Regions from separate parts of the Vibrio sp. QJM3NY_35 genome, predicted to be linked through region 1. Evidence: predicted binding sites of a transcription regulator. Region 1 holds the regulator's gene; the other holds the start of a gene.
The links. Region 1 encodes PurR, which represses purine synthesis genes. Its sites were predicted from a motif close to TNANGNAAACGTTTNCNTNA; they were not measured.
Positions count from the first base shown of each region.

Region 1 (4,217 bases):
CCCGGTAACATCCCGATTTGACTCGTAATGTAGTAACGACTCACTGACATCGGTGTTAGACCCATCAATAGGTTAATAAGGAAAAATGGGAATACAGGGATCAGACGCAGAGAAAATAGGTAAAACGCGCCGTCTTTTTCAACCCCCTTGTTAATTGTCGCCAATTTGTCACCAAACTTGGTTTGAATCCAGTCACGCAATAGGTAACGGCTACTTAAGAAGGCTAAAGTCGCACCGATCGCACTCGCGAAAGATACCAGCAGCAAGCTATTCCAGAAGCCAAATAGAGCAGCTCCAAGCAGGGTAACAACAGCGGCGCCAGGAATTGAGAAAGCAGTGATCATTACATACGCAACAAAATAGATAGCGGCAGCAGCAATAAAGTTGCTGTCAATATAGTCATTTAAAACGGCTTGTTGGGCCTTAGCATTTTCAAGCGTGAGGTATTGACCAAAATTGACGCCTAACAAGACGATGGTTACTACCAATATAATACCCAATATCATTTTCTTACTCATTGATACTTCCTCTAAATTTTCAATGCATATCGATAGTATAGATAGACAGGTAAAGCTTAGATTAACTTTCAGCAGATATAAAAAAAGCCGCAAAAAATGCGGCTTAGTTATGTAGATACAATGTTAATTGACGCGATTGATAAGCTCTTCACGACGCTGCTGCGGTATAACTGACCAATGTGTACCATTGATCGCACCTTCTAGCGCCCAAAGTAGTTCAATACTGACAGAAGACGCATGCGATTCTTTGATGGCGTTAAATGCGTTTACAGAGCCAGATTCATATAAACGTTCTACAGAATCGATCCCTGCCTTTTTCAACATACGCTCGGTAGCGAGTCGAAGATTAGGCAGATCTTTGAGTCGGGTCGGCTTAGCAGAAGACTGCTCAGCTTTTTCTTCTTTAGCAAAACCTAGAGACGTGGTTGCAAGCTGCAAGATTTTCTCTTGGTCTTGCCAGAGGCCTTCAGGTAAAGCGAAATATTTAGTAACGACAGGGAAACCACGTTTTTTGTAGACGTACGGTTGAAACCCTTGTTGTTCGAATTGTTTCGTTGTGCCTTTGTCTGCGCGTATGTGCAACTGGTCATTTACAACCAGAGCAAACATAGTGTCATCAGCAAAAAGACCGAAGCCACCAAACATTGAGCGTGATTTTATTTTTCCTAGGGACTCAAATAACTTCATCGAGTCCTTTAGTATCGGTTTATCCATGTTATTTATCTCGGTGTATTTGAACTACGCCACCAAATAAGCAGGTCCGAGAGATTAGCAAAATGTTGCAATTAAATTGTCAATAAGCCGTAAATTACCAAATTATTAGTAGTTACTGCATTTTGCCATCGGTAACCCCGCTACCATACCAACGAGTGGTTTAGGCCGGAAGCTTTGCGTCTCACTCTTTCGAGTGGTTTGCCCTGTGCGTGACTGATTGAATAGAATAAAGTTTTTGTTGAATGAAGCTCACAGTTGATATTTCAAAATGTGATATTGCTTCAATTAATGATCTTTCTGTTGTGCATCTGGGTTCATTATAGTTGCTGATAAAAAAAGCGCACCTAAAGGTGCGCTTGATGAAATTAAACTCGAATTATCAATTAATTTAACGTTTTAACTGTGCTTCGTTCAACAATTTCAGGGTGCATTTCGAAGACGCGTTTTTCGTGGTCTTTGTCTTTGATGCGCTCTAATAGAATTTCGAATGCATTCTTACCAACACGACGTTTTGGTTGGTGAACGGTCGTTAGCGGCGGAGAGAAGTATTCAGCCAGTTCGATATTGTCGTAACCGATCACTGAGATATCTTCTGGAATGCGAATGCCTTTTTCTTGCAGGCGGCTCATTAAGCCGAGTGCCATTGTGTCGTTAAAGCAGAATACCGCTGTTGGACGATCTTCCATCTCAACGATTTGTTCTGCAGCAAGAACAGCCGTATCACACTCGAAGTTACCTTCGATGATCATATTTTCATCAGCAGAAATCTTTGCTTCATTCAGTGCGCGCTTGTAACCGGCAATACGTTCAACACATGCTGCTTTGTCTAAGTGGCCACTTAAACATGCAATCTTAGAGTGACCGCGTTCAATAAGGTATTTGGTCGCTAGGTAGCCACCTTCTTCAGAGTTATCGATGATCTTATCAGCCTGAGAGCTCTCTGGGCCCCAGTCCATGATAACTTTAGGGATGTCAGCGTGACGGTCTAACATCTCTCTTAGTTCTTCAGTTAGGTCAGAACACATAACTAAGATGCCATCTACACGTTTCTCTGCAAGCATTCGAATATAGTCACGTTGCTTCTCATAGATACCGCCCGTATTACACAGGATCAAAGTGTAACCTTGACGGTAGCAGTAGCTCTCAACACCATCGATAACTTCAGAGAAGAATAGGTTAGTTGATTGAGTCACTAGCATGCCGATGGTGCGTGTTGTATTACACTTCAAACTACGAGCGACAGCACTTGGTGCATAGTTCAGTTCATCTACGGCTTTGTTTACTTTTTCTTGAGTTGCTTCTGCAACAAAGCGAGTTTTGTTGATTACGTGAGAAACGGTTGTTGTTGATACGCCGGCTAAGCGAGCGACATCTTTTATAGTGGCCATGGTTTTATCCTATTAGAAGCTACTTTCCCAAAGTACGGAATAAAGTAGCCGTTAAGCTACCTAACTAAGAGCTTAAATTTGTAGGGCTCTTTGGGTACTAAAGTGCTAAAAAACAAAAAACCGCTATTGAGCGGCTTGTCTTAACACCGAAATGCTCTGAACTTTAATAAGCATAGCATTTCGTGAATGTTTCATATTTTATCGTTTGCGGTCACAATTTTAGACTGACTAGAAATTACTCGCAATAAAATTCACCCAGAAATCCGGGTGAATTGTCACATTCTACTGAATTTATTTACCTAGTCATCCAATAAGCTATTCACCAGCTAAATATTGAGTGTCTAATTGACAGAATGCGAGTAGCAAAGATGAGACGGAGGCGTAGAAACCGAATTCATCAACGTCATGACATTTCACGTTGAACTTTGGTACCCAAGTCAGCAGTTGTTGTTCGATAAACTGCTGTTGAACGGCAAATGAATTCTCTAGCTCTTCTTCAATATCCGTTTCGTTTGAACGAATGATCAAGTTACCAAGGAAATCGAGTTCGATAGCAATGTGGTCTGCTGGCTCTTTTAGATCTTGGTTCACCACTAAATTGTGCTTAGCCATGATCTCTTCCATATCTTTTGCAGGCTTATCATTCAAAAGGCCAGTTTCACCGATATACATAGAAGCGTAAGGAAGAGCACCGTGTTTATCTGTTTTTAAGAAAAGATCGCAAAAGTCTGCAGACAATTCTAGTTGAGCATCTTCACGTGTTTGTAGGCGGTTAAGCGCATCCACTAGCTTATCAATCGCTGGCTTTAGTGTTTCATTTTCGCCTAGACCAGTTAGGAAAGAACGAATTTCAACAGAGTGGTAGTGATCGAGTTCTTCTTGAGTCAGTTCTTTGGCGAACAAGCTTGATAGCCACCAGTATATTTCTGCTCTTTGCTCGTTGAACGCTTTCGTATCTTTCATTTAAATAATCCTAATATCATCTTTCGTCATACTTAGGGTATGAAGGCTAACTAAACAGTGATACTTATCGAACACAAAGTCACTCGTTAGTAGTAATACCTATATTGAATTGCGATGGACGATAAATAGCAAGGTTTAAGATTGTCTTGTATCAAAAAAAATCCATGTTTCTGGCTTTTATCTTCTGTACCACTAGAATTGTTACTAGTTATGAATAGAATAGTCACTGAAACTATTAAATAAGAAAAGTGGTGTAGATGAGCTATCACGTATTAGTCGTAGAAGATGATGTGGTAACCCGCAGTAAACTGGTTGGATACTTCCAGAACGAGGGTTATACAGTGAGCGAAGCAGAAAGCGGCGCTCAAATGAGAAACGTGTTAGAAGAAAACAACGTTGACCTCATTATGCTGGACATCAACTTACCAGGCGAAGATGGATTGATGCTAACTCGCGAATTACGCAGTCAATCAGACATTGGAATTATTTTAGTTACTGGACGCACGGATAGCATCGACAAGATCGTTGGCCTTGAAATGGGCGCTGACGATTACGTTACTAAACCCTTCGAACTTCGCGAGTTATTAGTTCGAGTTAAAAACCTACTTTGGCGTATCTCTGCTGCTCGTAAAAC
Region 1 covers NZ_CM173507.1:2,214,010-2,218,226, reverse strand. Annotated here, with positions in the region: gene AC3CH3_RS09940 (TVP38/TMEM64 family protein) at 1-518, opposite strand, end outside; gene AC3CH3_RS09935 (TfoX/Sxy family DNA transformation protein) at 642-1,232, opposite strand; cyclic di-GMP riboswitch class I at 1,360-1,445, opposite strand; gene purR (HTH-type transcriptional repressor PurR) at 1,616-2,620, opposite strand; gene torD (molecular chaperone TorD) at 2,936-3,583, opposite strand; gene torR (two-component system response regulator TorR) at 3,841-4,217, shown strand, end outside.

Region 2 (4,217 bases), on a different replicon from region 1:
TTGGGTTGGTGCACCTTTTACGTGTGCTTCTGTCGAGATCGATAATGGTGTTTTTGCTAAACAAACCGATAGGTCGTTATAGCCATGCAGTTTGAATTCGGCCAGTTGTTTTTTAGCCAGTGGAGATAGAGTAATACTTGCTGCGCCATAGCCAACTTCAGCGACTGCCATCAGCTTTTCTTCTAGGCTTTGCTCTGAGTGATACAAAGGCTTAAATCCACTCTGTTTTTGGCAAGCTTTTACCACGGCGTGAGCCAGTTGAGTTGCCCCTTCGCCACCTTGACCAAATGCTTCGCTTACTTCAACGCTAACGCCTTGATCGAAGTCGGTGATCATCTGTTTCAAAGCATCGAGCTCTTGAACTGAGTCTTGTGGGAATCGGTTAATCGCAACAACTGTAGGCACTGTGTATTGCTTAACGTTGTTGATGTGCCATTTTAGGTTCTCAAAGCCTGCAATTAGCGCGTCTTGGTCATCATTAAAGATTGAATCTGGTAATGGAGTGCCCGGTCTCAAATCGTATAAACCAGAGTTAGCCTTTAATCCACGTAAGGTTGCGACAACCACAGCGCAATCGGGCTTCTTGTTCGACGCTTTCGCTTTTATGTTGCACGCTTTCTCAAAGCCCATGTCTGAGCCGAAACCACTTTCAGTTACCACAAAGTCACTCAGCTTTAACGCTATTTTATCGGCAATAATTGAAGAGTTACCATGTGCGATGTTCGCGAAAGGCCCGGCGTGAATTAGGGTAGGAACGCCTTCAAGGGTTTGCATCAATGTTGGTTCAATAGAATCCTTCATGGTCACGGTCATTGCGCCTGCAACGTTGAAGTCATCTGCGGTTAGCGGCAAGCCTTGTTTGTTGTAAGCAAGTACCACTCGTCCGATGCGCTTTCTCAAATCTTGAAGGTCATTGGCTAGAGCAAGAATGGCCATTAGTTCAGAAGCGGCTGAGATATCAAATCCATCTTCTCGCTCAAAGCCGTTAATTGTTTTGTCTGCTTCGTTCTTGCCAACCGTGATCATGCGTAATGCGCGATCATTATGGTCAAGTACACGTCGCCAAACGATTCTACTTGGGTCGATATTCAGTGCTTTTAAGCCTGAGCGCGTTTCAAAGGCGTCTAACCCTTCACGCTGTTCATGATACAAACGTGCATCAATGGCGGCGGAGGCGAGGTTGTGAGCGGCCGTAACAGCATGAATATCGCCCGTGAGATGCAGGTTTAATTGTTCCATAGGGGCAACTTGAGAGTGACCACCGCCCGCTGCGCCGCCTTTTACACCAAATACCGGGCCCATTGAAGGCTGACGAATGCAGGCCATTGCAGATTGGTTAATCTTTGCGAGGCCTTGTGCTAATCCGATAGTAGTGACGGTTTTGCCTTCACCAAGAGGTGTCGGTGTGATCGCCGTGACTACGACTAACTTACCATCTTGTTGGTTGGCGAGGCGTTCAAGTGATGTGAGAGACACTTTAGATTTGAATTGCCCTAATGGCTGATGTTCGTTGTGGTGCAGGCCAGCTTGCTTGGCAACCTCACTGATGTTTTTAAGGGGAGTAGAGCGACAAATATCAATATCAGACAGCATATTTGATCCTTATATCAGAACCGAAAGGTGGTACGTAAACGTTTGCGTGGCGATGGTACTGTATAAATTTGCCAAGTAAAGGCAAACCACACGAATTATGTGCTGGAAGATAACAGATCTAAAGAGTCATTGCGCGAGATCAAATCTTAAACGAGCAAAATATTCGATATGATTACCTTCAGCTACCGTTATATTGGTGTTGAATACAAAAAGGGCTGCATATAGGCAGCCCTTCAAGGAATGGGTAATCTCACTTGGCGTTAACCTTTAAGAGGTAACTGCCTAATATGGTATATTAACGATCCCAGTATGTTTCTTCTAAGCTATCTTCGCGCTCAGGTAATGCACGAGAAAGGCGAGGAGAGTGCTGAGTCAACACTTCGTAGCTTACACGGTTTGCGTACTTACAAATTTGAGACAGTGAAGAGTAAGTTAGACAAGTGTGCTCGTGTTTCTCTGAGTTTGGTACATTCACGTGGTGGTAGCTGTTTGCTGCCATGTCGTGAAGTAGTGCTGAAAGTGCACCATCGCCAGCGCCATTGGTATTCTTAATCTCAAGTGGGCCACCTAGGTAAGGGCCAATGTGAGAGTACACTTTTACTGGGTCTTTACAGTCTTGCTTACGCATCGCACGGCTGAATTCGTATTTATTGAACTCAGGGATGTTACCCGGTAACAATGGCAGTGTGGTTTCGCGTTTCGCTGGTTCGTCAGTGTAACCTGCCATGTATAGACCAATAGGACCTGCAGTACATAGAACTAGGTCAACCCACTCAAGTGCCTTGTTAGCAGCCAATAGAGGATCTTTTTCGCCCGTTAGCGCTTCACCTTCGTCTTCGTTCATCGCGACGATGGTTACGTTTTCTTTCAGGTATTCTTGCCACCATTCAGCGTTGCCTTCGATCACATACTTAGTACCAAGTGTTAGTACAACAGGCACATTGTGCGCTTTCGCGTATTCAATCGCTTTTTGTACCGCTTTTGGCATCGGATCTTCAGGTTTGCCACGCATTAGGTATGACGACACAACCAATGCAGACGCTTTCTCGAACACTTTTTCAGGAATGCTTTCTGGAAGAAGTTGGTTCATGTGGCCTTCGTTGATTGCAAACGTACGTTCGCCATCTTCAGAAATCAGCGTGTAACAACGCCCAATTGGACCATCAACAGTTTGTAGGTGGTTTAGATTCATACGAGAAGAAGTGCGGCAAAGGTAACGATAACCAAAAGAGCCAACTTCAATCTTTTTAGACATCACACCAAGCAGGACAGATTTGCTGTCTGCCAGTACGGAATAGTTGTGCAGTGTGTTGCCGATAGTATCGCCAGGATATTGATGCGTGATCAAACCGCGCTCAACTAACTCTTCATACAGCGCATCTGCTTTACTTTCTTCCAATACCAGTGAGTGACCTTTACTCAGCTCGTATTTTTCTAGGAACTCGTTGTCAACACGGGCTTCGATATCAACAATCGTTTGGCCAACACCGACAATCGTTGCGCGGTGAAGCTTAGGCGTCTGTTGAATTTGGTTGACCAACGGATCACGTGCGTGAGTTGGAAAGTAGTGCTTAGATTTACGCTGTCCAGGAAACTTCATATGAAAAATACAGTGAAAAAATTTTGCCGCATGATATCACATTTTGTTTCTGTTTCTTTCATTTTTATTACATTTTGAATCACCTGCACAATGTCTGTACAGGTGATTCAACTAACTATATGTTTGAAACTACTCGGTTGGCTGCACTAACGTCGCTGGATCAACGTAAGCCTCTGTACCCCATAGTGGAACAGTTGAAAGGCTGTGTTTGAAGCTACCTTCTGTTTCTTTGGTGGTGTAAGACAAGTAAAGCAGCGACTGATTCTCTGCATCGTAGATACGACGAACCTTCATTGTTTTAAAGAAGATACTTTTCGATTGCTTGAATACCACTTCGCCAGACTTACTCTTGTCTATTTGAGCAATCATTTCTGGTGTAATTTCACCTGTTTGACGACAAGAGATAGAGCTATCACTTGGATCAGAAAGGCTAAGGTTTGCTTCGATTGATGCGATATGACAGGTAACACCCGCGATCTTATCGTCATCTAATGAAGACATCTTGATATCCTTCATTGTGAAGAAACCCAGTGAGACGTCGCCAACCTCGTTGTCCGAACAGCCAGCTAACATTGTCACGATACCTGCTGCTATTAAGGCTTTTTTCATAAGAAGTCCTTTTTATTTATATAGTTCTGTTTACTATAAGGATATTGAAAGCTTGGATACGAGTGTAGAGCTTTTCGTTAAGTTCTTAAAGGATGTTGTTGGATAATGAAAAATATGAAGCATTTAAAGTACTTGTTGGCCTTGGTCATGCTCTGTATGCTCTCTGCTTGTAGCTCGGCACCTCAGCCGACCGTATGTCTTCCAAATAACTGCGATATTTGGGGATACTAACCGTAGGTACTAAAAGAATGAATAACGAAATACCTGAAATTGCACACAAGAAAAACCAATGGCTATTTAGTCAGCTCGATATTGCTTACCCCGCAAAAGAGAGCCTCCTTGGCCGTGAACTTTATCAAAGCAAACTTCCATCCAAGACATACCAACTCCTAGCACAAGATCAAACTCCTTCCCA
Region 2 covers NZ_CM173508.1:1,566,641-1,570,857, forward strand. Annotated here, with positions in the region: gene AC3CH3_RS22160 (formate--tetrahydrofolate ligase) at 1-1,593, opposite strand, end outside; gene AC3CH3_RS22165 (inosine/guanosine kinase) at 1,889-3,193, opposite strand; gene AC3CH3_RS22170 (CreA family protein) at 3,323-3,802, opposite strand; gene AC3CH3_RS22175 (hypothetical protein) at 4,051-4,217, shown strand, end outside.
Region 2: a site for PurR is predicted at 1,624-1,643, ahead of AC3CH3_RS22160 (formate--tetrahydrofolate ligase). Genes of this name have one in related genera too.